One region of the Alteribacillus bidgolensis genome, then DNA from elsewhere that is predicted to be linked to it. Evidence: riboswitches for the same ligand, from Rfam matches in the RefSeq annotation. Region 1 holds a riboswitch; each other region holds the start of a gene.
What was found. A riboswitch is a leader RNA that binds a small molecule or an ion and turns the genes downstream of it on or off. The one in region 1 is predicted to bind thiamine pyrophosphate.
Positions count from the first base shown of each region.

Region 2: linked by a shared signal. The riboswitch ahead of thiT (energy-coupled thiamine transporter ThiT) and the one ahead of CEF16_RS12730 (acetylornithine deacetylase) in region 1 are both predicted to bind thiamine pyrophosphate.
Region 3: linked by a shared signal. The riboswitch ahead of thiD (bifunctional hydroxymethylpyrimidine kinase/phosphomethylpyrimidine kinase) and the one ahead of CEF16_RS12730 (acetylornithine deacetylase) in region 1 are both predicted to bind thiamine pyrophosphate.
Region 4: linked by a shared signal. The riboswitch ahead of CEF16_RS18645 (thiamine phosphate synthase) and the one ahead of CEF16_RS12730 (acetylornithine deacetylase) in region 1 are both predicted to bind thiamine pyrophosphate.

Region 1 is NZ_KZ614149.1:2,548,143-2,556,125, forward strand. Features, by position in the region: gene CEF16_RS12720 (YheC/YheD family endospore coat-associated protein) at 1-824, opposite strand, end outside; gene tenA (thiaminase II) at 1,640-2,311, opposite strand; gene CEF16_RS12730 (acetylornithine deacetylase) at 2,313-3,599, opposite strand; TPP riboswitch at 3,672-3,774, opposite strand; gene nhaC (Na+/H+ antiporter NhaC) at 3,912-5,351, opposite strand; gene CEF16_RS12740 (proline racemase family protein) at 5,379-6,404, opposite strand; gene CEF16_RS12745 (NAD(P)/FAD-dependent oxidoreductase) at 6,401-7,591, opposite strand; gene CEF16_RS12750 ((2Fe-2S)-binding protein) at 7,860-7,983, shown strand, end outside.
Region 2 is NZ_KZ614149.1:3,780,381-3,788,363, reverse strand. Features, by position in the region: gene CEF16_RS18825 (HlyC/CorC family transporter associated domain-containing protein) at 1-29, shown strand, start outside; gene CEF16_RS18820 (ArsA family ATPase) at 312-1,262, opposite strand; gene CEF16_RS18815 (cory-CC-star protein) at 1,409-1,675, opposite strand; gene CEF16_RS18810 (carbon starvation CstA family protein) at 1,787-3,529, opposite strand; TPP riboswitch at 3,756-3,855, shown strand; gene thiT (energy-coupled thiamine transporter ThiT) at 3,931-4,500, shown strand; gene megL (methionine gamma-lyase) at 4,609-5,784, shown strand; gene CEF16_RS18795 (hypothetical protein) at 5,792-6,511, opposite strand; gene nirD (nitrite reductase small subunit NirD) at 6,719-7,042, opposite strand; gene nirB (nitrite reductase large subunit NirB) at 7,072-7,983, opposite strand, start outside.
Region 3 is NZ_KZ614149.1:3,762,283-3,770,265, forward strand. Features, by position in the region: gene CEF16_RS18725 (MarR family winged helix-turn-helix transcriptional regulator) at 1-180, shown strand, start outside; gene CEF16_RS18730 (MarR family transcriptional regulator) at 417-860, shown strand; gene CEF16_RS18735 (efflux RND transporter permease subunit) at 857-4,183, shown strand; TPP riboswitch at 4,248-4,361, shown strand; gene thiD (bifunctional hydroxymethylpyrimidine kinase/phosphomethylpyrimidine kinase) at 4,643-5,455, shown strand; gene thiM (hydroxyethylthiazole kinase) at 5,468-6,304, shown strand; gene thiE (thiamine phosphate synthase) at 6,297-6,929, shown strand; gene CEF16_RS18755 (oxidoreductase) at 7,156-7,983, opposite strand, start outside.
Region 4 is NZ_KZ614149.1:3,741,321-3,749,303, forward strand. Features, by position in the region: gene CEF16_RS18620 (potassium/proton antiporter) at 1-971, shown strand, start outside; gene CEF16_RS18625 (AEC family transporter) at 1,141-2,040, shown strand; gene CEF16_RS18630 (FixH family protein) at 2,127-2,879, shown strand; gene CEF16_RS18635 (2-hydroxymuconate tautomerase family protein) at 2,944-3,153, opposite strand; gene CEF16_RS18640 (YbfB/YjiJ family MFS transporter) at 3,203-4,390, opposite strand; TPP riboswitch at 4,505-4,613, shown strand; gene CEF16_RS18645 (thiamine phosphate synthase) at 4,686-5,294, shown strand; gene thiO (glycine oxidase ThiO) at 5,287-6,432, shown strand; gene thiS (sulfur carrier protein ThiS) at 6,416-6,619, shown strand; gene CEF16_RS18660 (thiazole synthase) at 6,624-7,391, shown strand; gene CEF16_RS18665 (ThiF family adenylyltransferase) at 7,391-7,983, shown strand, end outside.

The sequences.
Region 1 (7,983 bases):
AAAATTTTTTGCAACCCTTTATTGTAAAAATTAAGAATAAAACCTCCATCACTCTTTTCAATAGACATTACTTCTATGCCGCGACTTCCATAAAACGATTTCAAAAATACATGTTGGTACTTTTCTAACATGTATATTACCTTATCAAATGTTTTGTAGGTAATTGTATGAGGCAAGTACTGCTTAACTTCATTGTACTTGTATAAAAGCTTATGAACTTTCCATTTCCCTAAAAAATCACAATTATTAATGAGCTTCATGGCAGGATGCGTTGTAAATTGGTTACGAATATGTTTAACCAATGGCTTTTCCTCTCGTTGGAAACCAACACCTCGATCATAAATTACATTAGAAAGAGGTAACCAGTAATCCAGCCACTTCCCCCATTTAGGTGCATAAATATATCCTTTCACCTTGTTTTCAAACCACTTTATATCATTAATGGAGAAATAGTATAATAGACAACCTTCTTGCATACCTGCTTCCATGTGTTTTTGCAAACTGAAAGGAATTTCTCCTTTTGAAATATATTTCATATACTTTGTATTAACAAACACACCAACTACGGGGCCTAGATAAATATTTGTTTTTTCTTCCTCTACCCATATATTAAGGTGTAGATTACTCAATAATAAAAGGTTATGAAAAATTTCATTTGGCACATACATATATTCAGTATCCTCTTTGTGCCCTTCTATAAATACCTGTTCATGTAATTGACCAACGCAAATATTATAGAATATTCCCTTCTCTAAACCTAATGAATAAACTATTTTTTCAGGCAAATAAACTTTATTACTTCTTTTATTATGAGATTTTTTCACCTTTATCCTCATCATTTCCTCCTAAATATCCAACCGTTTATATTTGCCCATATCACTAAATAGAAATCTATCCTTTTATAAGCACTTTTGAACCTACGCCTATTTGTACCAAATGTATAGACGATCGGCACAAGGCTTTTATGCATTTATATATTGTTATTCTGACTAGAGGATTAGTGTTCATATTCATAACTCCATTAGAAGAAAAACCTAAAAAGCCTCCCCTTCACGGTTGGTTTCCTTCCGTTTAAAGGGTCTTTAGTTCGCTTAGTTCATTGCCATTTTAAGCATATTTTTAAGACAAGTCTTTTCGGATACACCGCATACTTAAAACGGTCTAAAACAGCCATAGCACTAGGAGCTGATTGAATCCCAGCCCCGAATAATAAAATCCAACATTCCTTGACATTCTGCGGAGCATAAGCTTTGATCCTTTTACCAAATAATACTTGATCTACGCCTAAAGCATTAATAGCCGGTTAAAAACCGGCAAAACGATAACTAAAATGGCGATCGTATCCATTAAGTAATTTAAATTTTGTTAACGTTTAAACATACCTTATTCAAAGCTTCCCCTTCTAAATTTACAAAACGGAAACAAAAACAAAATCACTACATTCCTAATATAGAGCAACACTTAAAAGGTTTTAATACTATAAAAACTGGTTTCTAATATCTAAATCTACCATTCTCCGCAATACCAAGGATTATAAACAGTTTATTAAGATAAAAACATAGAAAAACCCGAATAATCAGCACTTTATACGTGTCAGTTATCCGGGTTACAAGTCGTTATAAACCTTTTTATATCCGAGTTATTCGGTAGGCCACATTTCCCCTTTATACGCCATATCCCAAAACATATACTCAAACCGCGTCGTGTTTAAGAAAATTTCCTCAAGGTGCTTTAGTTCATGCTCTGGTTTTCCATGAGTCAGCCGATCAAGCATGTTGATCGTCCATTGGGTTAACTCCTGAAACTCGTCGTCGGCATACATGTTAATCCATTCGCCGTAAAATTCGTGGTCGCTTGCTCCAGGAATCTGAGAAAGAGATTTTCCAATTTCCGCATAACTCCACATACATGGCAAAAGGCTTGCAACCAGTTCTGCAAGACCGCCGTTTTGTCCGACTGCCAGCATATAATGCGTGTAAGATACAGTAACAGCAGCTGGTTTCGCGTTTTCAAGTTCTTCTTCACTGATATCAAATTTCTTCGCATACTGGCGGTGAAGATCCATTTCAGTGTTTAAAGTAGAATCCAAGAGTTTTGCGAATTCACCCATCGTTTTCACGTCGGAGGCTTTCGCTGCGCCGATCGCAAACAGTTTTGAGTATTCAATTAGGTATAAATAATCCTGAATCATAAAATAACGAAATTTTTCTCTATCAAGTGTTCCATCACCCATTCCTTGTACAAACGGGTGATTATGATTCTTTTCCCAAATCGGTTTGACATTTTCATATAGTCGTTCGCTAAATGCCATATTAATCCTCCTCCCTTTCTGTCGAGCACCAGTTATAAATGAGTGAAATCATTACTTTTGTGAATTGGACAAGCTGATCAATAGAGACTGATTCGTTCACCGCGTGAGCATTTTGAAGATCCCCCGGGCCATAAATTAAGGTCGGGATGCCAGCGTCGCCCAGCCAGCCTCCATCGGTAACGGTTGGAGACATGCTGATTGGCGCTTTTTGACCAAATATGTCTTGATGTGCTGTTTGCAATACTTTTGTTCCTTTACCATTTTCCTCAATATCTAACGAAGGAAAAATTTCGCCGCGGTCTTCAATCATCGACGTCCCTCCCCATTCAAATAATGGAGGGTTTTCTCGCAGCCACGGGTCAGCGTCAGCGACACGGCGAATATGATCTTCGACTTCTTTTGCTACCATGTCGTGATCTTCATCTGGATAAAAGTGTACGGTAATCCAAAGCCGGCATTCATCTGCGACAAAAGCAGCATGGCGCCCCCCTTCAATGACTGCCGGATTTATGGTGTTCATCCCAGCTGGAAAACCAGGATAAGATTTTGTAACGGCCCAGTGTTTTTCCAGCTCTTGCAGTCCTTCGATGATTTTCGTCATTTTCTCAATAGCACTTGCCCCTTTCACACCGCCTCCAGCATGAATCATATTTCGGCGAGTAGCGTCATGATACGTCTGCGGACTTTTCACCGTAATCCAGCCGGTGATGACGCCGCCCTGCCCTTGAATATTCAAGTCACTTGTATCCACAACCACGGCTAAGTCGGCACTGTATCCTCGTTTGCAGCATTCCAGTGTCCCAGCTTCCCCAACTTCTTCTCCTATAACGGATTGAAAAATAAGATCTCCGGGCAGGCGGATGCCTTGTTCTTGCAGCAGTTTTACCGCAAATAGCGCTCCAGCAAGGCCTCCTTTCATATCCGCTGTTCCTCGGCCGTAAAGTCTGCCGTCTGCTGCCACTGGCTCAAATGGACCGTATTTCCATGATTCATTCTCTTCATCGACCTCTGCGACATCCATGTGTCCGTTAATAATAAGGCTTTGATGTGTTTCAGGATCTTCACCTTTCCACGTCCCGACTACGTTAGGATCACCGGGATACACATCCCAAACGTCTGTGTTAAAGTCGTGTTCTTTTAAAAATTGTTCGATAAATTGCTGTGCTTCTTCTGTGTTTCTTGCTGGCGGGCTCGGTGTTTGAAAGCGGACTAAATTTTTTACAAGTTCAAGAAGTTCATCCTGTCTTTCTTCCACCAGTTGATTTAATTGCCAGAGTGTTTTTTCCACCTTATCCCTCCTCTTAAAAAATAAAAACCACTCTAGCGAAGAGTGGCTGTACATATTATGGTTGTCCCATACTTATATCCGCTCACACTTCCCTACGCTAGTATTAACTAGTTCAGGTTATAGGGTTAGGACAACCGCCCTTCTCAGCTGTATAACAGCACCCCTAGTGTCAAGCCTACCTATTTTTTTGTTGGAATCCTTTAAAGACAACATAGCATAGAATAATCATATTTAAAACTAAATTTTCATATTTTTTTCACCCTGGCTGACTCAGTCGAACATTTTATATTATACTATTTTTCGAAGTTCTTGTTATGCTTCAAATTTTGTTGTATTCACCGTTGAATCTTCGTAATTTTCTGTATACTCTTTGCCTTTTGTGTACCATATAAACTTGCCTGTAAAGCCGTATAGGAGAGTAATAATAATTACAAGGAAATGAAACCATAGAAAAGGCAAGTACGCCATTGTTGAGACACCTAATGTTACTGCCATAAAAACCCCGCCATCTGACCAAGGGACCATAGGCGTTGTAATAGTTCCTCCTGCTTCTGTGTTTCTTGAAAGTACACGTTTATCGATATTTAAGCGATCATAATTTTCTTCTGTGATTTTACTTCCGGTAATTACAGAAACATAGGCAGCACCGCCGAAGAAATTCCCAAAAAATGCAGCAATTAATGTTGTTAGTGTAGTTTTCCCAGCATTATCGGCCCATTTTAACAATGTTTGGCAGATGACATGCAGGATACCAGCAGCTTCCATTAAACCCCCTAAGCCTAATGCGAGTAAAATTAATAAAATAACCTCTAGCATGGACACCATTCCGCCACTATTTAACAAAGTATCCATAAATTCAATACCTGAATCGATGGAATACCCTTGATAAGAGGTTTGAATGGCATCTAAAAACGGAATGCCCTGAAATGCAAAACCCCAAATAACTCCTAAAAACGCACCAAACGTAATAGTAGGAATGGATGGTTGCTTCATCGCTAAAAGAGCGATAACAATGAGCGGCGGAACCAGCATATACCATGATATATTAAATTGACCCTGCAGCGCTCCCATAGCTTCTTCGGCCCTTGTTAAATCGACGCTGTTTCCTACATAGAAAAAGCCAACAAATATGAACAATAGACTTGCGATTCCAAAAGCAGGACCGCTTACATAAAGCATTGACTTAATATGTTCAATGATATCTACCTTTGTTAAAGAGGCGGTCATTACGGTTGTATCCGATAATGGAGACAATTTATCGCCCACATAAGCACCGGAAATGACCGCACCTGCTACTAAGGGGAGAGGGATTCCAAAGCTTTGTCCAATACCAATCATTGCAATCCCTGCCGTACCTGCCGTTCCAAATGACGTGCCCGTAGCTAGGGAAGTAAGCGCACAAATAATAAGTGTAGCAAACAAGAAAATGTTTGGACTTATAACAGATAAACCGTAATAAATAATGCTTGGGACGATGCCTCCTGCAATCCAGGTTCCAATTAAAGCCCCGACAGTAATTAAAATAAGCACCGCTTCTAATCCATTCGATATTCCCTGGAGCAACCCATCTTGAAGCTTTTTGTAACGCAGTCCTATCCACAGCCCGAGTCCTATCACCATAAACCAGGAAGTAAATAATGCTAATTGAATAGGAAGTTCCAGCAAATTTATAAAGCCAAACATAATGACAATAAATAAAATTAAAACCCCTATCACTTCATAGACTGTCGGTAACCTCGCTTCTTTTTTCAAACCCCTCACCCTTTCTCATTTATTATTTTAATGATCTTCCATTTCAGGAAGCAGCAAAAAACCTTCTGTCAAAGGATCTTCCGGATCCAAAAAAAACTGATGTGCACCCGTTATCCATGCAGAACCTGAAATCTGGGTTTCTACCGCACAAACGCCTTGTACATTTATTTCATCTAGAACCTGTCCTTTAAAAACACTGCCTACAATGCTTTCGTGGCAAAATATTTCTCCTTTTTTAATTTCTTGTTTTGCAAATAGTGTAGCAAGCTTGGCTGAAGTTCCCGTACCGCAAGGAGACCGATCTATCCCAGCTGGAGGAACGACAACAGTATTTTTGACATGTACATCAGAATGTTTTGATGGTTCGAAAAATTCTATATGAGTAAGTCCATTAATAAAAGGCTTTTCCGGGTGTCGTATCACATGTTCTTTATTGATTTTCTGCCTGAACGAGACAGCTTTTTCTATAATACGAGCACTATTTTCCGGCGTTAAATCGAGTGAAAGGGAACGAGCATCAATTATTCCGTAAAAATTCCCTCCATAAGCGATATCACAGGCGATAGTTTTTTTCATTTCATCATCTTCCACTTCGATCGATTCCAAAAAAAATGAAGGGACATTGTTAAACGTTACCTCTTTCGCCCTTCCATCTTCTATTTTGATTTCCACTCTTACTAATCCCGCTGGTGTCTCTAATGTTAATGCGGTACACGGTTCTGTCATATCCACTTTCCCAGTTTCTACTAAAGCTGTACAAAAACCAATCGTATCATGGCCGCACATTGGGAGATATCCTCCCGTTTCTATATATATCACGCCCACATCTGCGCTGGGGTGGCAAGGTTCAAGCAAAACAGCTCCTGACATTACATCATGCCCCCGTGGTTCATACATTAATAGTTTCCGGACCCAATCATAATTCGTTTTCATATCCTTCATTTTTTCTTCTATCGTTTTGCCTTGTAACGAGGGAACGCCACTTAATATGGTTCTGGTCGGGTTCCCTCCAGTGTGAGTATCTATGGTATGGAAAACATGCTTTGTATTCATAGTGCGGCCTCCTTTTTTTGGAAACGGTGTAAACTTAGTTTATCTACTGGAACAATTGTTTTTTCCTTTTCTTCTATCAGTTCCTGGATGAGTTTTCCTGTAACAGCGGCAAGGCTTATTCCATCTCCTTCATGCCCTGCTGCTATATAAAACCCTTTATATCCTTTTACCTCTGAGACAATCGGCAAGTGATCAGGTGTCCATGGCCGTAGACCAGCATAACTCCGAATTATAAGCATATCTTTTAATTTAGGGTAGAATCGTATGGCGCGATGGGCAATTTTTTTTACTACATGGAAATCCACTTTTGTTTGAAAGCCATTAAATTCTCTACTGCTTCCAATAAGAAAATTCTGGCTCTCTGTTGGTTCAAATACGAGGGCAACTCCATACTTTTCCGTTTCAGCATCCACTTGTCTTTCTCCCCCGAATTTAGATATAAGATAACCAAATTCCATAACTTTTCGCATCCCAAGAGGCATTTCACGCGCGGCAACAATAATATGACCCTTTCGAGGCTGAATAGGAATATCAATATCTTCGTCAAGCATTTTACTTATTAAAGGCGCCCATACGCCGCCAGCATTTATGACCTTATCAGCACGTATAGCCCCTTTGCTTGTATCAACTACATACTGATTGGTCCCTATTTCTTTTTCTATATTGTTCACTTCCGTATGGGAATAAAAGGAGGCACCATATAATTTTGCTCCATCAATCAGTGCATAGGTCATCAAATAGGGATTGACCGTTGCATCACTTGCACATTCCAGCCCCCCCGGAAGATCATCTGCGAAATACTCGGACTCCTCCCTAAGATCAGCTCGGTCAAGCATTCTAAATGGAAGGCCTGCTTCTTCTTGCTGATTAACCCATTTTTGGGCTGCTTCCATTTCTTCATCTGTTTCACAAACAAGAATACTTCCTGGATTTCTATACTCAAAAGAACCGTTTAATTCTCCCTTTAGTTCATGTACCAGCTTCTGGCTGACTAAAGACATTTGACTATCAAACCCAGGATCTTTATCAATTGCTAAAATATTACCGTCACACTTAGAGGAAGTACCTGAGGCAAATTCTCCTTTTTCGATCAGGACAACATCATGACCGGCTTTGGCAGTGTAGTATGCTATCGCACTGCCTATTATCCCTCCTCCTATAATCAGGGCATTACAATTTTTTCTCATGTAAACCTCCTTTCTGCTCTCTCCCTTTAACTAATGCAAGCAACATGCCAACGTTAAAGTAAGCATATTTTCCTCCACACTTCTTATAAAAGTCTAAATATTTAGAATAAATGTCTAAACATTTAGACTTTTGACGATATTCTTAGATTTCACCAAAACTTCTAAAAAGCTAAATAATTTCTTCCCCCGTTAACTTGGACAGTTTTATACAAGTTGTCCTATTTGGCTAGATTTTTGCATGATATTAAGGTCAAAAGGAGGAACATAAATGAGAAAAAATGATACTATTATTTGCCGCTGCGAGGAAGTTACATACAAGGACCTATTAAAAACAGCAAATACGTATCAATGTACAGCAAGAGAATTAAAGCTTCGCACTCGTGCCGGCATGG
Region 2 (7,983 bases), 1.2 Mb from region 1:
CTCTTCTTCAGGATACTCATTTCACCTAATTCTCTTTGTGAAGCAATATAATTCACGTGTATACTTTGTATAAAAAGTGAAAGCAGGTTTAGACCTTTCGACTCCGGTTCGCCTGCAGCCCAAGGTGAGAGAGAGTCAGCTAAAACCTCACAATCTGTGATAATGCCCAACTGATTTACCTCGTTTATGCCTGAGCGGCTGGGCGCTGGGGTTGACCATCGAAAACGCCAAACTTTTTGTATTTTCTTATCTTTTCTTTTTGGGATAGCATTAATAATGTCTTAGACTATGTACTCTCATACTTTATACCGTTAAACTCGTAATGAAGGAAAAAGATATTCTTCCTTTATATCTCCAAGAGCCTTCCTAGATGTAATATCTTCTTCTAGCAAAGGCAAAAATATTTTTTTCTGGTTAGGAAACTCTTCTTTAATCTGTTGAATATAAGAGCGTTCTTGTTTTTTTCGTTTCTCAATAAACATACTGTCTCCAGCATGTTCTGGTAAACATTTATTTACAATTAATGTATCCACCTTTAACTTGGCCTGTTCTAGCATCTGTAAAGCTCGCTTCGTTTCTGCAACTGGGAGCTTTTCCGGTATCAGCACGTATATGTATGCAGTTCGTTTGTTATTAATCAACACTTTTCGCGCCTCGGAAAACCTATCTTTTCTATTCATAAGCACTCTGTAAATCGGATCATCCACTGGTTCTCCGTCATTTAACCATTGTGAATAATTTTCATTAATCGACTGTCTTCTCTTCAGCATCCCTTCTATCCATGCTTCCATCATTTCAGGCAGGGACAATAGCCGCACCGTATGACCAGTAGGTGCTGTGTCAAATACTATGATATCAAAATGTTCTTTTTCTTCTAACACTATCTGAACCAGCTTGTCAAACAATGCCGCTTCTTCTGCACCAGGAGACACAGCAGCCATATCAATCTGTCTATTGACTTCTTCAGCCATGTGGGACTTCACAAGCCCTTTTAAATTGTCTTTCACTTGATTAATGTAGCGCTTGGATTCTTTCTCGGAGCTAATTTCCATGCCCCACAGATTTTCGGTGAGCTGTTTTCTTTTATCGCCAATGTCTGTATCGAACAAATCACTTAGGTTATGAGCAGGATCGGTTGATACGAGCAAGGTTCGCTTCCCTTTTTCTGCAGCAGTGAGAGCAAAAGCAGAAGAAGAAGTCGATTTTCCTACACCCCCCTTTCCACCAAAAAACAAAATCTCATAATTCAACAGTTTCTCCATTATTTCATTCCTTTCAAAACCTGTTTGCTAAAAAACTTGGCTTGCCGCTGACTCCTGTGGCGGAAGACGTAGTTTTACTTATACTTTGATCCTTTAGCAAATTTAAGTTTCCTAAAGTATAAAAAACACCGCTGGCACCTCTTCTATTAGCAGCAGCGTATACCGTTTAGCGGAGATTTATCCATTCCCATTCGCAGGTGCCATTCGTGAAACCTTTCCACCATTTCTGGATATAATTCCAATGTATAGTAAGAAACTGGATTCGGCAGGCCGAGTAATTCTGAAAAGCATAACAGTAAAAAAAGATCGTCTTCATCCCGTATTTCACGTTTGATTTCGGCACGATGGGGGAGCCGCAGCACTTCATCATAAAATTCCATCAGCTTCTTTAAGCTCATCTTCTTATCGGCCATTTCTCTCCCTCCGATCTATATTGACAGATAGTGAAGGGGCTTGCCGGTGAACAGATTTGCCCACACGATAAGCCCCTGTTATTGAATTTATTTTGCCACGTAAAGATTCTATTAATCATTGTCCGGATCAGTATTTGGTGGTTCTCTTCGGAACAGCGCTATAGCTTCAAGCAAAATCCATACAGTGAATGCTAATATAATAGCTCCTAGCACAAATAAAAGAATCTGTGCATCTCCGTCGCCTAACCAAGACCACTGGAAAATGACCTGACTTGTCATTGCCCACATCGTCATAAAAAGCAAGAAGATCATTGGTATAAAGGTGAACAAGAAATTTCGTCCTTTTCTTCTAAGCCAAATGGAAATAAGCAGCAAACTTATACCCGCAAGGAGCTGATTTGACGTACCGAATAATGGCCAGAGTAAATATCCTCCCGAGCCAAAACCACGGTCTCCAGGAAGTAATACAAGCAGTGCACTTGCTCCTACTGCAATACTTGTTGCTACATGCTTTTTCGTAAGGCCAGGTGCACTATACTCCTGTCCGAGTTCTGAGATAATATACCTCATTAAACGTACAGAGGTATCAAGTGTCGTCGCAGCAAAGCTAACAACGATTACTGCTACAATTGTTTCCGCTACGCCTGCTGGTAAACCAAGCCCGGTTGCGAGCTGCCCCGCACCTCCAACAAAATGGGCAAGTCCATCCGCATTTGCTGTATTAAAACTTTCATAGCTGGATAGAAAATCACTTTGTGAAGCAAAGAAGGTGGTCACTGCTAAAATGGTTACAAGTGCTAGAGTTCCTTCTCCGACTGCACCAAAATAACCAACAAAACGTGCATCCGTTTCTTTATTCAACTGTTTCGATGAGGTTCCAGAAGAAACCAGACCATGAAACCCGGAAATTGCCCCACAGGCTATGGTAATAAAGAGAAGCGGGAACCAAGAGACGTCTGTGACCTCTCGTGTAGCCGGCGCTGTTACCTCAGGAGTCGGCCACGTGAAAAATAAACCAAGGTACAAAATAGCAAGCCCTACCACCAGCTGATGCGAATTAATATAATCACGCGGCTGGAGAAGCTTCCAAACCGGAAGAATCGAAGCAATATAAACATAAATCATGAGGACAGCAATCCAAATTAAAAATGCCGATGAAACTGCATCTAAACCGAACAAGCCGGTTGCTTCTTCTCCACCAAAATAAGATACCAAATCGATTTGTAAAGCAGGAGTAGTGCTGGCAATAACTGCTGCTGCATACATTACAGCCAGTGCTACAAGAGATGGCATAAGCATATTTTTTCCTTTTTTATTAACCGTATAACCGATCCAAATCGCAAGCGGTATCTGAATAAACACCGCCAGGACGCTTGCTGGAAATGTTATGAATAAATTCGAAATAACCCAGGCAAATACTGCGTTGACCATGAGAACCAAAATTAGAATAATAAACAAAAATAACAGTTTTGCACGCCTTCCAATAATACGTTCCGCCAGGGTTCCAATCGATTGCCCTTTATTGCGAACAGAAAGGACAAGCGTCCCAAAATCATGGACACCAGCTGCAAAAACGGTCCCTAATACGACCCATAAAAAGGCTGGCAGCCATCCCCAATAAACAGCTACTGCCGGTCCTACAATGGGCGCTGCTCCAGCAACAGAAGTAAAGTGGTGGCCCCAGAGCACCCATTTGTTTGTCGGTACAAAATCCACACCATCCCGGAATTGATAGGCTGGTGTTTGATAATTAGGATCCAGCCTGTAAATACGCTCTGCTATAAACTTAGAATAATAACGATAACCAAGAGCAAACACAATTAACCCGATAATTGCTAAAACAATAGCTGGCATAACCGTTCACACTCCTTTTCAACTGTCTTTTTATATCTTTTTCTGATACCGCTTACAGAATTAATCTCACCACCTTCCCTTATTCATACGTTTTTATGTTTTAACAATTCGATTATAAAAGAAAAAATATAATTTTGCGAATAATATATTTATTTGCAAATGGAATATATAAACATCTCATTCGTTTGCAAACATTTTAATATATGCTACATTAAAAGAAATTCTATATGTTCACTAGGGGTGTCATTGACTGAGAGAGACGATTGTCTCAACTCTTAGAACCTGATCTGGCTGAGACCAGCGTAGGGAAGTGGTGTGACAAGCATTCTTACTTACAGGTTGTTGTCTGTAAACACCATCCCCTCTTCCCCCAGTGGCAGCGAAAGGGGATTTTTTGAGTTATGCAGAATAATCGTTTGCTGATTATGTTAGAAATTGCTTTTATGGCAGGACTGTCAATTATTTTAAGCTATATTGAATTTAGTGCTCCATGGGCGATGGGAGGATCCATTTCACTAGTTATGGTCCCCATATTTATTATTGCTTTTCGCCGAGGATGGAAAGCAGGGATGATGACCGGTTTTTTAACTGGAATCCTTCAAATTCTTTTCGGCGCCATCATTGTCCATCCTATACAATTTATACTCGAATATCCGATTGCTTATGCCGTTCTTGGGCTGGCTGGTTTATTTGTCAGCAGAAATAACTTTAAACATGAAGTGCCCGTTTTCCTGATCATTATTGGGGTTGCTTTTGGTACGCTTCTTCGTTTTATCGACCATTTCAGTGCAGGGTTAGTATGGTTTGGTGAATATGCTCCAGACGGTGTACCGGTTGTAACGTATTCAGCAGTATATAATGCTTCTTATCTCGTTCCTGAAATGCTTATAACCATCTTTGTCGTTATCCTTATTTCAAAATATAGGCCTCAGTTTTTCTATGATGGGCGCAGCGTCCATTCTGCTGCTTAATCATTTTTTGGTCCTCCGTTGCCTTTCGCACACTGATGTGCATGTAACGGAGGCCTTTTTATATACATATATAGAAGCCTTATCTTAATAAAAAGGGGAACGACGATAATGAATAAAAATATCGATACCCGCCTGATTCACGGAAATTATTCTTGCCGGTCATACCTCGGTAGTCTCATACCACCAATATTTCAAACTTCTACTTTTTCGTTTACATCTGCTGAGGAAGGAGAAAGAAGGTTTGCCGGAGAAGAAGACGGCTTTGTTTACTCCAGATTAGGAAACCCTACTGTTCAGGAACTAGAATATAAAATAGCTGACCTTGAAAACGGGGAAGAGGGAATAGCATTTAGTTCCGGGATGGCCGCCGTTTCTGCTGTGTTGACCTCGGTTGTAAAAACGGGTGACCATATTCTTGTTTCAGAAGGTATATATGGTTGTACCTTTGGTCTCCTTCAAATGTTAAAAGAACGATTTAATATTGATTTTAGTCTTGTCAATATGGATAAGAAAGAAACCATTGAATCATTATTACGACCGCAAACAAAAGCTATTTACGTAGAAACACCCATTAATCCAACGATGAAATTAGTTGATTTGCAAATGATTAGTAACATTGCCAAGCAGCACAACCTCTTCTATATCGTGGACAACACTTTTTCTTCCCCTGTTCTACAAAGGCCGCTGGAATTAGGAGCAGATGTCGTTTTACACAGTGCCACAAAATACATCGGGGGTCATGGAGATGTAATCGCCGGCCTTGCAGCAGGTAGCGCAGATTTTATATCTCTTGTAAGGCGTTCCTCTCAAAAAGACATGGGAGGTATCCTTGGACCATTTGATGCTTGGCTGCTTTTGCGAGGTATAAAAACCTTGTCTTTACGGATGAATCGTCACTCTGATAACGCCAAATTACTCAGTGAACGATTAAAACAGCATCCAAAAATCGAAAAAGTTTACTATCCCGGCGACCCGGACTTTCCTCAACATTCATTAGCAGCTTTGCAAATGGATCATTTCGGAGGATTAATAAGTTTTGAACTAAAAGGAAACAAAGCAGCAGCTCAGTCGTTTATGAATCGTCTTGAAATGATTCGAATTGCGGTTAGTTTAGGAGATGCAGAAACGTTAATTCAACACCCTGCCACGATGACCCATGCTGTTGTCCCTTACGACACGAGAAACAAAATGGGGATTAGTGATCGCTTATTACGGCTGTCGGCAGGACTTGAAGCAGAAAAAGATATATGGCAGGACATTGAACAAGCTTTGGATGCCTTATAATGTCCTTTTACCAGTTAAAAAAGTATTTTAATGCTAAGGTAATGAGTGTATAACCAAGAGATCCTGCCAAAAATGTTTTAAAATGTGCATTTTCCTCAGATGGCAGTTCTTTTTTCAAAACATTCAACACCATTGCCCCGGAAATAAATGCAAACACAATAGCTAGAACAAATGAAGGGAGCGGAGCAAACACCCCTGTTACCCAGCCGGCCACAATTCCGACAGCAAGCAGGTACCTTCCTAGTGACTCGTACCGTTTGCTGTCTTCCCTCCACATATCGTGAGAAACAGCCATAAAATGAAATCCAACCGCAACACCATAAAACACGGCTTCAATACCTTCTATATCAGAAGCAAAAATAATATAGGAAATAAGCATATTATACAGCGCAAAAAAAACCACTTGAATCCAGAAAAAGTGACCTTCTCCTTGTTCATGTTCCCTAGCTGCTCTTTCTGCTGCTTTATGTACTCCATAGAAAATAAGCAGCCCAAAGAGCCCCAAAATATATAATTCCGATTCCATCGTCAGCCCTTTTGTTTCGGAAAAACCTTCTTGCTCTTTATGTAAGGATGGAAGTACATATACAAATACATAAGAAACGGCAACCCCGCCTGAAAAAGAAAGCCACTTGAATCGGCCGATTGCGGAAGACGAAATAATTTTATTGGCAAATAACTGCACGAACAGATATACAAGAACTAATGCAAGCGAATCAAATGTCATATTACCTTCCCTTCTCCCTGAAGCAATATTAAAAGTTTCCCCTTGCATCTTAATGAAAAAACCTCACACCAAAAAAAGCATATATCAGTAGTAAACTTTCCCACTTCTTCGTTAAGTCAATCGTCTAAATGCCGCTCAAGACCTAGAAACTCGCCCCCCACAAAAAACTGCCATTCGTGATACACGAATGACAGTTTCATAGGTAAGTTATAAAACGAGATAGATTTCTTCGTTTTTCACTTCTGTTTGGAATTTTTTCACGCAGCCTTCATCAGGTGCTTCCACCAAACCTGTTTCTACGCTTATTTTCCAATCGTGAAGCGGACAAAACACGTGATCACCACTAACTATCCCTTGAGAGAGAGGACCCTCTTTATGGGGACAGCTGTTTTTCAATGCGTTAACCTTACCTTTATTTGTTTTGAATACAGCAATCGATTCACCATTAACGATGACTTCTTTTGGAACACCTTCTACTAAATCATCGATACGACAAATCATCACTTGCTTCTCATCTTTGGTAGATTGCATTTTTTTTATTCCCCTTTTCTAATCAAAAATTATTGAATAACTTCCAATTGTTTTTTCTCATACAATTCTTTTTGCTTCGCTTCGTTTTCGGTCACTTCCGCCCATGGATCTTTTGGACGCGCACGCAGAGCTCTTTCCATATTTTCAATGAGCTGTTTGCGTTTTTCTTCGTCCTCTAATATTACAGATCGAATATGGTCAAGTCCCACACGTTCTACCCAATGCGAAGTTCTTTCAAGATAGCGTGCATCCTCACGGTAATATTGTAAAAAGGCGCTCATAGTGTCCAACAACTCTTCTCCAGTTTCGATTTTGCAGAATAAGTCTCCACCTCTTAAATCAACACCGCCATTACCGCCAACATACATTTCCCAAGCTCCTTCGACACCGACAATACCAATATCTTTGATTCCAGATTCAGCACAATTTCTCGGACAGGCTGATACTGCCATTTTCACTTTATGAGGCGTATTCAAGCGTTCAAACTTCTTTTCAATTTGAATACCCATTCCGATAGAATCCTGGGTCCCAAAGCGGCAGAAGTCTTCCCCAACACATGTTTTTACGGTTCTGATTGATTTTGCATACGCATAGCCTGAATTCATACCAAGATCTTTCCAAATTGAAGGTAAATCTTCTTTATTTACACCAAGCATATCGATACGTTGTCCGCCTGTCACTTTCAGCATCGGCACTTCATATTTATCAGCAGTGTCCGCGATTTTACGAAGTTGATCAGGATCAGTCACCCCGCCGTACATACGAGGGACAACCGAATAGGTACCATCATTTTGAATGTTTGCATGTACTCTTTCGTTTATAAAGCGGGACGTATGATCATCTTCATACTCTTCCGGCTTATTAAGCCCAAGATAATAGTTGATAGCTGGCCGGCATTTAGAGCAGCCCTCTTCTGATTCCCAGCCAAGCACATTCATTAC
Region 3 (7,983 bases), 1.2 Mb from region 1:
GAAATTACAATGACCCTTGGAGAAACAGGCAAGGAACTTAAGGAGCAATTTGAAGCCTTTGAAGCTTCTATTATTAAAGATTATATTTCCCAGCTTCAATTAGAAGAATTAAAACAAGTTAGAGATGTTATTAAGAAACTTGAAGGCATTATTCAGCACGGTGAAGAAAACAATGAATAAAAATCTTTGGAAAGCTGCTTCCTTAAAAGATGGGGGGAGCTTTTCTTTTGTTAAGAGTTGAAATTTTTAACGGAATTGCTTCTTTTTTTGGAATATGAAAATAAGGTGAACAAAATTTCCAACCCTTGACGGTATTATATATTTGATTTAAATTATTAAATAGTTAAGTTTTTAAACTGTTTCGTTTTATAAATTGTTTATTGGATATAAACAAACAACAGGAAGAGGGGGACGGGATGGAAAAAGAAGAATTATTAAAGTCCATTAATAATGCTTTATTTGATTTATCTTTAAACATTCACGAAGAATTTGGAGGCGTTTATCAAGATATACCAGAGCGTTACCGCTTTGTTATCATACTTATTTCTAAATATAAAACACTATACGTAAAAGATCTCGCTGACCTGCTTCATGTCTCCTCTAGTTCGGTGAGTCAGCTGTTATCAAAAATGGAAAAAGAAAGGTATATCGTAAGGGAATTAGATCCCGGGAAAAGGCGGCAGACTTTTGTCAAACTAGGAGTGGAAGGAGAAAAGATACTTAGGAAAATGACAGAAACCCGAAATAAAATTTCTTCAAAATATCTTATCAAGTTATCGTATAATGATTTAGTTTCTTTCCATCAAATTGCTTTGAGAATTAAAGAAATCGTTGAGTCGGAAAGGGAGGCAGCTGAATGAAGCTCACAAATTTGTCGATCAGACGACCAAAATTAACGATAGTAGGCATGATTTTATTTATTTTATTAGGAGGAGTTTCATTAACGAATCTGCCTCTTCAGTTGTTTCCTGAGATAAACCCTCCGGTAGGAGCCGTGGTGACAAGTTATCCTGGAGCGAGTCCGGAAGAAGTGGAAGATAAAGTAACAGAGCCTTTAGAAGAACAATTGTCTACACTGTCTGGTCTTAGCAATATGACATCCACTTCTGAAGAAGGGATGACACTCGTTTTACTTGAGTTTTCATGGGATTCAACCATTGATGAAGTGGAACAGGATATTATTACATCAATGAATCAAGCAGTGCTGCCAGATGACGCGAATGACCCGAGTTTTTTAAAGTTTGACCCGTCTATGATGGGCATGGCACAAATGGCTATAACTTCAGATAATCAGGACATTCAAGATTTTCAGGGAGATGTAGAGGGGTTTCAGGCAGAACTTGAAAGAATAGATGGGGTTGCAAATGTTGATACGTCCGGAGAGGTAACGGAACAATTTGAAATCAATCTGGACCAAGAAGAACTTGAAAGCAATCAATTGTCGCAAGAGGATGTCGTAAATGTTGTGCAATCTCATGATATTACGCTTCCCGGCGGAACAATTGAAACCGGGGATCGAAGTTTAACCACGCGTGTATTAAATACATTAGCTGGAGAAGAAGATTTATCAGAACTAGTGATAGGAGCGGATCCGCAAAACGGTGAAGAGCTTCTTTTATCAGATGTGGCAGAAATTGAATTAACGACAGCTGAGCAAACAGCTATTACAAGAGCCAATAAGGAGCCTGCTTTACAGATGACGGTTATGAAAGAGACAGATGCTAATACAGCACAGGTCTCGAAGGCTTTTAATGAAGAGATGGAATCTTTGCTTGATGAAGAAGAATATGAAGATTTGACAGCAATCTCTTTTTACGATGAAGGGGAATTTATCCAAGAATCTATAGATAGTGTTTCTATGGCATTAATTCTTGGCGGCGTGTTTGCTATGATTGTTCTGTTTTTCTTTTTAAGAAACTTAAAAACACCTCTTATCATAGGCATTGCGATACCTTTTTCTGTAATTGTCACGTTTGGATTCTTATATTTTACGGATGTCAGCTTAAACCTTATGACACTGGGTGGTTTAGCCCTTGGTATTGGGATGCTTGTTGACAACGCTATTGTGGTTATAGAAAATATATACCGCCATTTATCCATGGGGAAAACCTCCAGGCAAGCTGCAGCAGAAGGAACAAAAGAAGTAGGAGGAGCTATTACTGCATCTACTTTAACGACAGTGTCTGTTTTCTTGCCTATTGTGTTTATCAGCGGTATTGTTGGCAATATTTTTACCGAATTTGCACTTGCGGTTGCATTCAGTTTGCTTGCTTCATTGCTGGTCGCCTTAACAGTTGTTCCGATGATGTCAAGCCGAATGCTCACGCCTCCAGAAGAAGACAAGGAAGGAAAAAGACAAAATTCTTCCTTTATAAAAGGATTAGAACGCTCTATTAAATGGGTGTTAGGCCATCGATTTATTACTTTATTTATTACATTTCTTTTGCTGGCTGGCGGTGGTGCTGGTCTCACAGCAACAGGCATTAACTTTTTACCGGCAACCGATGATGGATATTTTACAGTAGATGTCGAAATGGATTACGGAACGAATCTGGATAGGACGACAGAAGTAATCGAAGATATTGAAAATATACTTGATGATGAATCGGTTGTAGCAGATTACATGTCCGTTATCGGTTCCTCCGAAGAATCGGCTGGTATGGGCGGACCTTCTGGGTCACATGAAGCTCAAATGTTTGTAACGATGACCGATTTAGAAAACAGAGATCAAAGCACAATCGACTTTGTCGAAGAAATTGAAAGTGAAGTTACAAGTGTGGACGCTGATGCTGACATTTCATTATCGACTCAGGCAGCAGTTGGCGGTGGTGAAGCAAATACGGTTGTCTTTTCCGTCAGTGATAATAACACGGAGGAACTAGATGAAGCGGTAACGGCTATAGAAGATGATTTAAACGATGAGGATGATGTTAGAGAAGTAGAAACATCTGCTGATGAAAGAGCACCTGAAATGCAAGTTCGTGTAGATCAAGATGCAGCTCGTGATAACGGGTTAGTTCCAGCGCAAATTGCAGACATTGTTCACAATGTAACACGCGGGGAAACAGCCACTTCTATACAAACGGACCGTAATGACAACTATGATGTGATTGTAAAGTATTCTGAAGAGTCTCTTGAGAATCAAGAAGATCTAGAAAACCTTCTTATTCCTAATGGGGAGGGAGAATACATTGCGCTTGATGATTTGGCTGCGATCGAAGAGGGAGAAGGCCCGGCTGTAATTAACCGATTGGATCAGGAGCGAAGTGTAGAGTTTACAGTAACATACAGTAGTGATACAAATTTAAATGACATGTCTTTGTTGATTGAAGACATTATTGAGGATGCTGATTTAGCAGACAGCACCAGCTACGCTTTTTCTGGGGAGCAAGAATTGCTTGACGATGCAATTGACAGCCTTGTATTTGCGTTTCTGTTAGCATTGTTATTTATCTATCTGGTGATGGCAGGTCAATTTGAATCTTTTAAGTATCCGTTTGTCGTTATGTTCAGCGTGCCGCTTGTCGTTATAGGGGTGATGCTTGCCCTAACTATTACACAAACGCCGCTTAGTGTAACGGTCTTTATCGGTTTGATCGTGCTGGCTGGTATTGTGGTGAACAATGCGATCGTGCTGGTTGATTATATTAACCAAATGAAAGAAAAAGGAATGCCTGCAAGAGAAGCCATTATTGAAGGGGTAAAACAGCGTACCCGCCCAATTTTAATGACAGCTGTCACTACGATTTTAGGGGTTGTTCCGTTGGCTCTTGGCCTTGGAGAAGGCACAGAAATTCAGCAGCCAATGGGGATCGCTGTGATAGGCGGACTAATCAGCAGTACATTCCTTACATTGTTTGTCATTCCTGTGGTTTATAGTTTCTTTGATAAAGAGACAAGAAATATGAATAAACGATATGTAACGCCTGAAGGCAGGGTTGTATATTCCTATGAACTTGAACACTATTTCCAGGAAAGTGCTGCTCAAGAAGAAAATATGCTTCCGGAAAGCACCGATAACGAACCGGGATCAGGTAAAAACATTCACAGTACAGATCAAAATGAACATTTATCAAAAGATGATATTATTTATCTGTTAGAACGTATTCTTCAGCATTCAAAAGGAAAGTCCAATAATGAAGAACAAGAAAACAAAGAAGATAGAGACAAAAAGAATGAGTAACAAGTAGAAGCTGTTATTTGACACTGTCATCGGTGTCAAGTAACATGGAAATAACTTAAAACAAATGATCCACTAGGGGCGCTGTGATAGCTGAGATGATGCAAATTGTTTTTGAAGCATCGGTCCCTTTGAACCTGATATGGGTAATACCATCGTAGGAAAGTGGAGCGAAGACTTGTAATGTGGTATTAATATGTCGACCGCTCTCTTTTCGGAGAGCGGTTTTTATACTATCGGAAAGTTTAACTTTGCTAAGTATAAGTTAAAGAATAAGGCTTCCACAATTTGGACTTGGCGGCAAGCCGAGTAACTCTGTTGTAAAAATGGTGATGTTAATCAGGATAAGCAAATCAACGGCACACGTGCAATTGCCGCACTGCCATAGGCTGCGGCGTTTTAGGCGGTTTTTTTACAAAGGTAGACAGGCAAAGTTTTTCAACTTGATGAGGAGGTAATAATATGAGAAGAGTACCAAGTGCTTTATCAATTGCTGGGACAGATCCAACCGGCGGAGCAGGAATACATGCTGATTTAAAAACATTTCAGGAATGCAAAGCCTATGGTATGGCCGTGGTCACTTCAGTTGTAGCTCAAAATACAAAAGGGGTCCAGGATGTTTGGCATGTCCCGCTTGAAATGGTGGAAAAACAAATGAAAGCAGTTTTAGAAGATATTCGGCCAAATGCTGTGAAGACGGGCATGATTGCTACACCGGAAATGATTGAGAAAGTGGCTGATTTGTTAGACGGACAAGATATCCCTCTCGTAATCGATCCGGTTATGGTGGCAACAAGCGGTGACTCACTAATGGAACAGGAATCAACATCGTTAATGAAAAATCGTTTAATGCCTCTTGCTCATGTGGTTACGCCTAACATAGCAGAAGCTGAAACACTGACAGGATTAAGCATTAAAACCCAGAAGGAAGCAGAACAAGCAGCTAAAATGCTTGTAGATGATATGGGTGCGTCAGCAGCAGTTGTTAAAGGAGGGCACTTTACAGGTGATGCCACTGATATTTTATACGTTAACGGGCAAATCGATTATTTAACAGCCCCTCGAACTGATACAAACCATACCCATGGTACAGGCTGCAGTCTTTCCGCTTCTATTGCAGCTGAATTGGCAAGAGGAAACACTATTAAAGAAGCTGTCACAAACAGTAAAACGTTTATTTCTCAAGCCATTCACGACACACTGGGTATTGGTAAAGGAAACGGACCCGTAAATCATTGGGCTTCTCGATTAAAAAAGGATGATATTTTAGTTTAAGGAGGAGCTGACGTGAGAAGTAAAGAAGCAAGTAAACTTTTAGAACAAGTAAGAGAGCAAAAACCATTAATTCATAACATTACAAATGTGGTTGTTACCAATTTTACTGCAAACGGCATTCTATCTATGGGTGCTGCCCCCGTAATGGCGAATGCTGTGCAGGAAGCAGCTGATATGGCTTCAGCTGCGGATGCGCTCGTTTTGAACATTGGCACCTTAAATGATGCACAAATAGAAGCAATGATGCTAGCAGGAAAGGCCGCAAATGAAAAAGGAATCCCCATTGTGCTTGATCCTGTAGGAGCTGGAGCGACGGCTTACAGAACAGAAACGGCTCGTAAGCTTCTAGAGCAGCTAGATATTACGCTGCTCAGAGGTAATGCGGCGGAAGTGTCTGAGATAGCAGGTTTAGAGAGTGATATTCGCGGCGTAGATGCTTCAGGTGGAGAAAAAAATATGGAAGCTATTGCCTCTCATGCGGCCAAGACCCTAAATATTGCTGTAGCAGTGACAGGAGCCAAAGATGCTGTAGCTGATAACAAATGTTTATACTCGATTAATAATGGTCATTCCATGCTGACAAGGATTACAGGTACTGGATGTTTAGCTAGTGCGGTCATTGCAGCCTTTCTGACTGTAACAGAAAAAACCGCCTCAGGAGCCGCTGCAGCATTAGGTTATTACGGTATTGCAGCAGAAAGAGCAGAAGGATTTGCATCAATGCAAGGTCCTGGAACCTTTCAGATCGAATTACTTAATGCCCTTTACCACGTTGGAGAAATGGATTTCAAACAACAACTCAATATTGAAAAAGAAATATTAGATCGCGGGGGTTCAACTCATGAATAAAGAAAATCTTTTGCTTTATTTTATTATGGGAAGTAATAATACATCACAACCCCCTTCACAAGTTTTGAAAAAAGCAATCAACGGAGGCATTACATGCTTTCAATTTAGAGAAAAAGGCTCCGGTGCGTTAAAGGGAAAGGAAAAAGAAACACTGGCAAGAGAACTGCAATCCATCTGCTGCAAACACAAAATACCGTTTATTGTAAATGATGATACAGAACTTGCTATTTCTTTACATGCAGATGGTATTCACGTGGGACAAGATGATGAGTCTATCCAGGAATTAAAGAAGAAATGTCCATCTTCTATGATTATTGGTGTCTCTGCTAAGACGATAGAAGAAGCGGAAGAGGCAGAAAGGCAAGGGGCTGATTATATTGGAACCGGGCCGATGTTTATGACGACGACTAAAGAGGATGCCGAATTACCTATTGGACCCGAGGGCATATGGGCGTTGAGAAAACAAGGCATACAGCTGCCAATCGTCGGCATTGGCGGCATCAATGAAACCAATGCTGTGGAAGTAATTGAGGCAGGTGCGGACGGGGTTTCCTTTATATCTGCTATCAGCCAGGCTGATGATCCAGAAAAAGCAGCCAGCACATTAAAAGACAGGTTAACCTAAAGGAAAATTTTCGCCACACTGTTACCGGTAAACAGGATTAAACCACGGTTTCCACCATGAGGATTGGTGAAAACTGTGGGTTTTTTATTCTAAGAGTAAGAATCCTGCTGCTTGAGATGTAAAACTAAGAAATTTTTAATAAACGTTCGACTTATAGAAACAAACACTGAAATAGAGAACGTATTAATTCCTCTCGCGGCGTTTTGCCAATGTTAGCACCATAATATTAGGAATGAAAAGATACAACAGTATGATTTTGACTGCTTTTCTCCGCTAATTCTATAACTTTAATAACGCGGGCTGCTTCGTGTGCAGTTACAGGTGGTTGATGACCTTCTAAAATAGCATCACGAAATTTGATATAGTATTGTTCGTATGCTCCTTTTACACTTGGTATGTTTCTATTTCCATTTTCATCTGTCAGGATGGCCTGATTATCTTTTAAATCTTCTCCCCATCCTTTATCTCCAGGTTTTCCGCCAATCTTCAACATGTCTTCCTGGGAATCCAGTCCATACTTAACGAAGCTTCCTTTTGTACCATGAACAATGTATCGGGGGCTGTCACCAATTGCCATCGATCCTGAACGAAGGATCACACGTTTATTTTCATATCCTAAAATAACATGAAAATAATCTGCGGTTTTTCCGCCTTCACGCTGCACCTGGATATCTCCGAAAATCGTCCCGGGTTCTCCGAATAACAAAAGAGCTTGATCAACCAAGTGGGAACCAAGGTCATACCAAGTTCCTGAACCAGGAAGATTCTGTTCCCTCCATCTATCCCTTACGTCAGGACGGAAACGGTTCCACACCGCTTCGTATGTATGTACCCTTCCAAGCTCTCCGTTTTCCATACATTCTTTTAATGTTAGAAAATCATTGTCCCAGCGTCGATTATGGTAGACGCTTAAAAAAAGTCCTCTCTCTTCGGCAATGACGGTTAGTTCTTCTGCTTCTTGTAAGTTCGGTACAAATGGTTTTTCCAACACGACATGCTTGTTGTGCTCTAGTGCTTCTTTTGCCAGTTGATAATGAGTAGTATTTGGCGTAGT
Region 4 (7,983 bases), 1.2 Mb from region 1:
TCTTTTTGACTTTAATCTTTATCGAATTGATCACTGTTAATCAGCCTAATTATTTACTTTTGTTTGGCTCCTTTTTTTGGCAGATGGGGCTGGGTTTATTAATTGGGCTTGCACTTGGTAAAATTGCCTCTATCTCCATTAATCATATTAACTTGGATTCGAGTGGACTTTATCCTATCTTTGCCCTTTCGTTTGCACTATTAACATACAGCACAGCTTCCTTAATAAATGCCAGCGGTTTTTTGGCTGTATATGTTGCTGCTCTGGTTATTGGGAATTCAGAGCTGACGTATCGACATTCGATTTTTCGTTTCAATGAAGGTTTTGCATGGATGGCACAAATATTAATGTTTATTATTCTTGGTTTGCTTGCTTTTCCAGAACAAATTCTATCTGTCCCTGTAATTATAAACGGCATGCTGTTATCTGCCGTTCTTATTTTAATAGCACGTCCGGCCGCAACATTTTTATCAACCATTGCAATGAACTACTCGCTAAAAGAAAAAACATTTTTGGCTTGGGCAGGCCTGCGAGGAGCAGTGCCTATTGTACTGGCTACATTTGCTATTGTGGCAGAAGTAGAAAAGGGACAAATGATCTTTAATATTGTATTTTTTATTGTACTAACTTCTGCTCTTATTCAAGGTTCGTCGCTTTCGTTTATGGCAAAAAAGCTTGGATTGTCTGGTCCGAAAAAAGAAACGCCGCATCATTCCCTTGAATTAATTTCCATAGGCAAAGCAAATGCTGAAATTATAGAATTTAAAACGGATGAAAATACGCCTATTGTCGGGAAGAAACTTCAGGATATTGAGTTTCCAAATACAGTACTGATAAGTGCAATTGTTAGGGACGAAAATTTAGTTACTCCTTATGGAGAGACTGAAATTAAAGAAGATGACTTCTTGTATATTCTTGTTTCACGCAAACAAAAAAACAAGCTCCGTCGGATGTTAAAGCGTGAACATTAAACGATTAACCTACTGGCGCAGGTGGTGTGATAAAATAAAGGCGGCAATATTTTTAAAGGCTTAGTGTTTGAGGGGTAACAGCATAAGATAAACCACGACACGACATTCGCCTTAGGCACTTGGCGACGAGCCGAGTTTTTCTAATGGATTTAATTAAAGGTGGTTTTGTATGACTGTACTTTTTGACGTTTTAATACCGATTGCTCTTATCTTTTTAACAGGTTTTTATCTGCAAAAAAAACAGATGATAGATGTGCGTTCCGTCTCATCTGTTGCTCTTTATATTTTAACACCTGCTCTTGTTTTTCGAACATTTTATACAACAGAACCTGATGGGGACTTATTTAAAATTGCTGTTTTTTCTGTGTTGTTCTTATTAATTATGCTTCTCGTTAATCGATTATTTGCTTACTTTTTTAAGTGGAATTCCAAAGAATCAAGCGGTATGGGACTTGCTGTGACTTTTATGAATGCTGGGAATTACGGTGCACCGTTGATTTTATTCGCTTTCGGTGAAACAGCTTTTGCATATTCCGTAGTATTTATGGTTATTCAATCGCTCTTAATGAGTACAGCTGGAGTATATTTGGCGAATCGAAGCAGTTTAACAGCAGCTGATGCTTTCCGGGTTGTGTTAAAGATGCCTGTTTTTTATGCATTAATACTTGGAGTGTTGTTTCAAGCTTTACATATAGACATAAAAGAAACGTATATGGATGCGGTTAGTATGGTGGCGGAAGCTGCTATTCCTGTTGTAATGGTGGTTCTTGGGATGCAGCTGTCAAAAATATCAATTTCTTCGCTGGACTGGAAACTAGTCAGTATAGGTACCTTGTTAAGGCTTGTGATTTCCCCTTTAATAGCTTTTGGGCTTACTGTTTTGCTTCAAACAAACAGCACGTTAAGCATTGTATTGATTGTTTCTACTGCCATGCCGACAGCAGCGACCATAGCGATGATTGCTGTTCAATTTGATTCCAGTCCACAGCTGGTATCAAGTATTACATTAGTGACAACACTTTTAAGTGTGCCGTCTTTGTGGATTTTGCTTACAATCATTGGAGTGTAAAAGAAGTGTCATAGGTGTTAAACGAAATATAATTTTCAAACTGGTACAATAATTACTAGAAATACTATGGAAAGAAGGGAACAATATTGAAAAAGATAAGCGGCATCTTTCTATTAAGTCTTCTATTAACGGCTTGTGGTCAAACGGAGGAAAAGGACGGACAAACGAGTGATAACAATGATCCTGAACAACCAATAGAAGTAGAAATGGAAATGGCAGAAAAAGCAGAACAAGGGGAAGAAGTAGAAATAGGGGCTTTTGTTACTCAAGGAGAAGAAAAAGTGACAGATGCTAATGAAGTGCTTTTTGAAATATGGAAAGAAGGCGACAAGGCGGAGAGCGAAGAATTTTTGGCTGAAGAACCTGAAGATGAAAAATATTCGATTACACACACCTTTGAAGAGGAAGGTATTTACCATGTTACTGCGCATGTGACAGCTCGAGGAATGCACAGCATGCCAACGGAGGAAATTACAGTAGGTCAGTCCGTTGAAAAAACGGAAGATAATGGTGAGGAAACAGATATTCATGCTGGTCATCAACATGGTTCTCCGGTAACAGCAGATTTGCAATCTCCATCTGAATTAAAAGCAGGAGAAGAAATGGAGATATCGTTTCAAGTTGCTGAAGAAGGAGAGCCGATACGTAATGCTAGAGTAAGGCTTGAGATATGGCAAAAAGGAGACGAGACGCGGGAGTGGGTTGATGCTGAGGAAGAAAGTGGTTTATACATTGCTTCTCATACCTTCGAAGAATCAGGGGATTATATGATGACCGTTCACATTGAAGATGAGGAAGATTTGCACGAACACGTAGATAAAATGGTATCGGTAAAATAAGATAGAAGATCTTATCAAGAGGCTGGCTCCATCGTGTAAAGAAGCCAGCCCTGCTTTTGAATAGTTATTCTCCTCTTTTTCTCCGTTCTGTAATAGGTTCTGCTCCAATGCCCCAGTTGTCTGTTTCTACTTCATCAATCACGACCACAGTAGTGTTAGGATTTTTACCAAGTACGTCTTGTAACAACTTGGTACTCCCAGCAATGAGCTCCTTTTTTTGTTCAGCAGTTACTGGCTCTTGTTCTTTTGTAATTTTAATATTAATGTATGGCATACATATTCTCCTTTCTATCATTTCAGTGAAGGGTAAGAAACTTTTGATTTCATCTGTTTTTTTGCAGTCCTTGTGCTATCCCAAGACACCCCATTCCAGTTAAAAGTACAGCACCTGCAAAGTAAAAAGAGGAAGATAGAGCTGCTGTTGCCGATATGAGTAAGCCGGCAGCAATGGGTCCGATCATTTGGCCAAGGCTGTAAATGAAAGTAAATCCTCCAATTATATTATTACTTTGTCCCGCAGCAGCATTCCTCGCTTCTGCCATAGTTAGTGTCACAATCCCCATAAAGGTTGCTCCAAAGAGAAAAGAGCCAACTAATGCTCCGAAACCATTAAAGAAAATCACAGGGAAAAGAACACCTGATATTTGCAGAAAAAAAGCAGCCTGCAGTGCAGCAAGGTTTCCAATTTTAGAAGCAACTCCAGACCATATAACGCATGAGGGAGCAGCAGCCGCACCGACTAAAACCCAGCTTAAAGAAGGGTTCGATTGAAGCATCGGAATTTCAGCTGCAAAAGCGACCAAATAAGTCCCGCTGATTATGTAACCGATTCCTTCGAGTCCATAAGCGGCGCAAAGCCACGGTAATATCGTTTTCGTTTTTGACTGTACTAGATTATTTTCTGCGTTTTTTATTTCAATGCTCTCTTTTTCAGGTGCTTCAGAAAGTCTTTTCCAGGTAAATAATCCTAGAATAGTGGATAGTATTCCAAGAGCAATCCAAATCCCTGCCCAGTCAAATGAAATGGATAATAGCGGTACAAGAAGTCCAGTTGAAAATATACCTAATCCTACTCCTCCAAATAGGTATCCTGTCCAAGAAGCATGTCCTGCGCTGACTAGGTAATCTATAACAATACTTGAAACAAGAACAAAAACAATACCGCTTGTTACCCCAGATAAAAAGCGTAAAAGATGCCAGATTAACTCATTTACAACAACTCCCATCAAGAAAGTAGAAGCTATGTTCAAGATCAAATGAAAATATGCATAATAGGCTTTTCCTTTTTTCCATGCCATTTTTCCTGCTAGAAGAGCACCTACAAGATAGCCAAAGTAATTGCTAGAAGCCAAGTATCCGGCTGTTTCATTATTTAAATGTGTTGCTTCTACCATTAATGGCAGGATGGGAGTGTAAGCGAATCTGCCAATACCCATTACGACAAACAGAGCTGCCATTCCTGCTGTTAATATAAGTATTGCATATTTTTTTGAAGGAAGTACTTGTATCATAAATAACACGTCCTTGCTTTAACTTCCTATATTTTACCACAGTTGCCGTTAAAATCACTTTTCTTAGTTTGACAGATTCGGCATGTTTGTTTTAAAATTTAGAAAAATACTAAATACAACCACTAGGGGTGCCTTAAAGAAAGGCTGAGATTAAAGTGAACCTTTAAAACCCTCAGAACCTGAACTGGATTATTCCAGCGGAGGAAAGTGGAGCGAAATGGACATAACAGACAAAGCTGACCAGACCGCTTTCCACTTTCAGGAAAGCGGTCTTTTTAAATGAAGAGGAGGTATTATGAAACCGTTCTTACACGTTATTTCTACTGGAAATCAATCCCTAGAAAGGTGGTTGGATATAACCGCCAACGTTCATTCGTACGTAGATTTCATTCACATTCGTGAAAAGCTGTGGGATGAAAAAAAAATGGACGCTGCAATATTGGGATTATTAAACGCAGAAGTACCTCCTCATAAAATTATTCTTAATAATCGGCCGGAGTTGATAGCTTCGTATGGTTTAGGAGGCGTTCATTTTCCTGAAAACGTACCTATTCATAAAACTGTTGAAGATAAATGGTTAACAGGCTGTTCTATTCACAGCAAAGAAAGCGCTGTAAAAAAAGAAATGGATGGTGCAGACTATTTATTTTTTGGACATGTTTTTGAAACAAACAGTAAACAAAATACTCTTCCAAGAGGTTTAAAATCGCTGCAGCAGGTTGTAAGTTCAGTAAAATGTCCGGTTATAGCGATAGGAGGAATCACTTCTGAAAGAGTGAAGGATTGTGTTTCTCACGGAGCCAAAGGTATTGCTGTAATGTCTGGCATCTATGGAGCAGCCCAACCAATCGAGAAGGCAAAAGCTTATCAAAAAGCGTTAAAAGAGGAGGCATTACATGAATAAAGCATATGATGTGCTGATTATTGGCGGCGGTGTCAATGGCTGCTCTATCGCTTATCAAATGTCCAAAAGAGGTTATAGAGCAGCTGTGCTTGAAAAAACTAGAGTTGGTGCAGAAGCATCCAGCGCAGCTGCTGGAATGCTTGGGGCACAGGTTGAAATCAAAGAAAACGGTCCTTTTTTTGATTTTGCGAGAAAAAGCAGAGATATGTTCTCTGAATTGGTACCTGAATTAGAAGAAACGTCTGGAATTCCCGTGTCTTATGTACGGAATGGAATGCTGAAAGTGGCTCAGGCTGATACGGAAGTAAATCATCTTTTAGACATGCTCGCTTTTCAAAAAAAGGCGGGAGAACGAGCAGAGTGGAGGGATCCGAATGAAATCTCTGTCCAGGAGCCTAACATAAAGGGTGATATAAAAGGAGCCCTTTATATTCCTGGAGATGGCCAGGTGAAAGCTAAAGAATTAACCCAGGCCTATGCACGCGGAGCAAACCTATTAGGAGCAGATATATACGAATTTACTCCTGTCACAGGATTGTTGGAGGAAAATGGAAGAATAAATGGGGTGACGACGCCTTCTGGCTGTTTTTATGCCGAACATGTAGTGCTTGCTGGCGGGGCCTCGACTGATTTAATTCCAACTGCACAAACGTATATCCCTTCTATGATTCCAGTAAAAGGCGAGTGTATATCAGTCAAACCTGCAAAACCAATAATGAAAGCAACCATTCATGCTTCTGATCTTTACCTTGTTCCAAAGCCCGGCGGAACCATTATTATAGGTGCAACCGAACAAAATGGCCGAATGGATAAACCGGTTAGTGCAGGAGCTGTTCAGGAACTTCTTTCTAAAGCAATCCGGCTTGTCCCTGACCTTCAGAACGCTGAATGGATAGAGGCATGGAGCGGTGTGCGGCCGCAAACGATTGACGGTATGCCGTATTTGGGCGCTGTTTCCATAAAAGGATTGTGGATGGCAGCTGGCCACTACCGTAACGGTATATTGTTATCTGCATTAACTGGGGAATGGATGGCAGATTTGATAGAAGGTACTGCTGAAAATGAGGAATGGATCAGGGCATTTGATCCATTGCGTTTAAAAGAAGGAAAGGAGGATCTAGTTGAAACTAATCATTAACGGCACGACAAAAGAAATACCTGATAATAATTCCACTGTGACATTACTGCTCAGCCATCTACAAATCGGTCAAAAAAAAGCTGTAGTAGAAAGAAATGGAAATATTTTAGTCAAAGAACAACATGACAATGAACCCGTGAAGGACGGGGATAAATTTGAAATAGTTCATTTCGTTGGAGGAGGATAATACGATGTTAAATATCGGTCCATATACTTTTCAGTCGAGGTTATTTCTAGGAACCGGAAAATATGCTAGCGGGGAAGTGCAAAAGCAGGCGGTAGAGGCTTCTGAAACGGGAGTGCTTACGTTTGCCGTAAGACGAATGAATATATTTGATGACAGTCAGCCAGACCCATTTGAAAGCATGGATCTCAGCGGGTTTAAACTGCTGCCAAATACTGCAGGTGCAAAAACAGCAGAAGAAGCTGTACGAATTGCAAAAATGGCTCAAGCAGCTAATATGTGTGACATGATTAAAGTAGAAGTTATTGGGTGTGACAAGACGCTTTTACCTGACCCGATAGAAACGATAAAAGCTACAGAAATGCTGCTTGACGAAGGTTTTATTGTTCTTCCTTATACGTCTGATGATGTTGTACTGGCCAGACGTCTGCAGGAGCTTGGCATTCATGCCGTTATGCCTGGCGCCTCCCCAATAGGTACTGGGCTTGGGATTATAAATCCATATAATTTATCTCACATTATCGAACAAGCTGAAGTTCCTGTTATTGTCGATGCTGGGATTGGCAGCCCTAAAGATGCCTCTTACGCAATGGAACTAGGAGCTGACGGGGTACTATTAAACACTGCAGTGTCTGGAGCTGGAGATCCTTTGAAAATGGCGGAAGCAATGAAATATGCAGTGGAAGCTGGCCGTTTAGGATTTGAAGCGGAACGTATTGAAAAGAAAATGTATGCCCAAGCAAGCAGTCCGGTTGAAGGAATGAGCAAGCTTTGATGGAGAGCCGTTATTCCAGGCAAGAACTCTTTTATGGAATCGGTAAAACTGGCCAGCAGCTCTTAAATACCAAGCACGCAGTCATTGTTGGAGCCGGAGCACTAGGAAGTTCAGCCGCAGAAACACTAGTACGAGCAGGAGTTGGGAAAATTACGATTATTGATCGTGATTTCGTTGAATACAGCAACTTGAACCGTCAGCAGCTTTATACTGAACAAGATGCAAGAGTAAAACTGCCAAAAGCAGAAGCAGCTAAAAATAGATTGCAAGCAATAAATACGGAAACAGAGATAATAAGTGTTACAGGAGAGGCTGACTTTTTTGTATTAGAGCAAGCACTTCCAGCAGATTTGTTTATTGATGCGCTGGACAATTTTGATACGAGAATGCTTATTAATGATTTTTGTCAAAAACATGGCCTGCCATGGATATACGGAGCTTGTGTGGGCAGCTATGGCATTACTTTTACTATTCTGCCTCAAAACACCCCTTGCCTTCATTGTTTAATGGAAGATATTCCACTTGATGGGGAAACGTGTGATACAGCAGGGATTATTGCGCCGGCCGTACAAATGGTCAGTTCGCATCAATC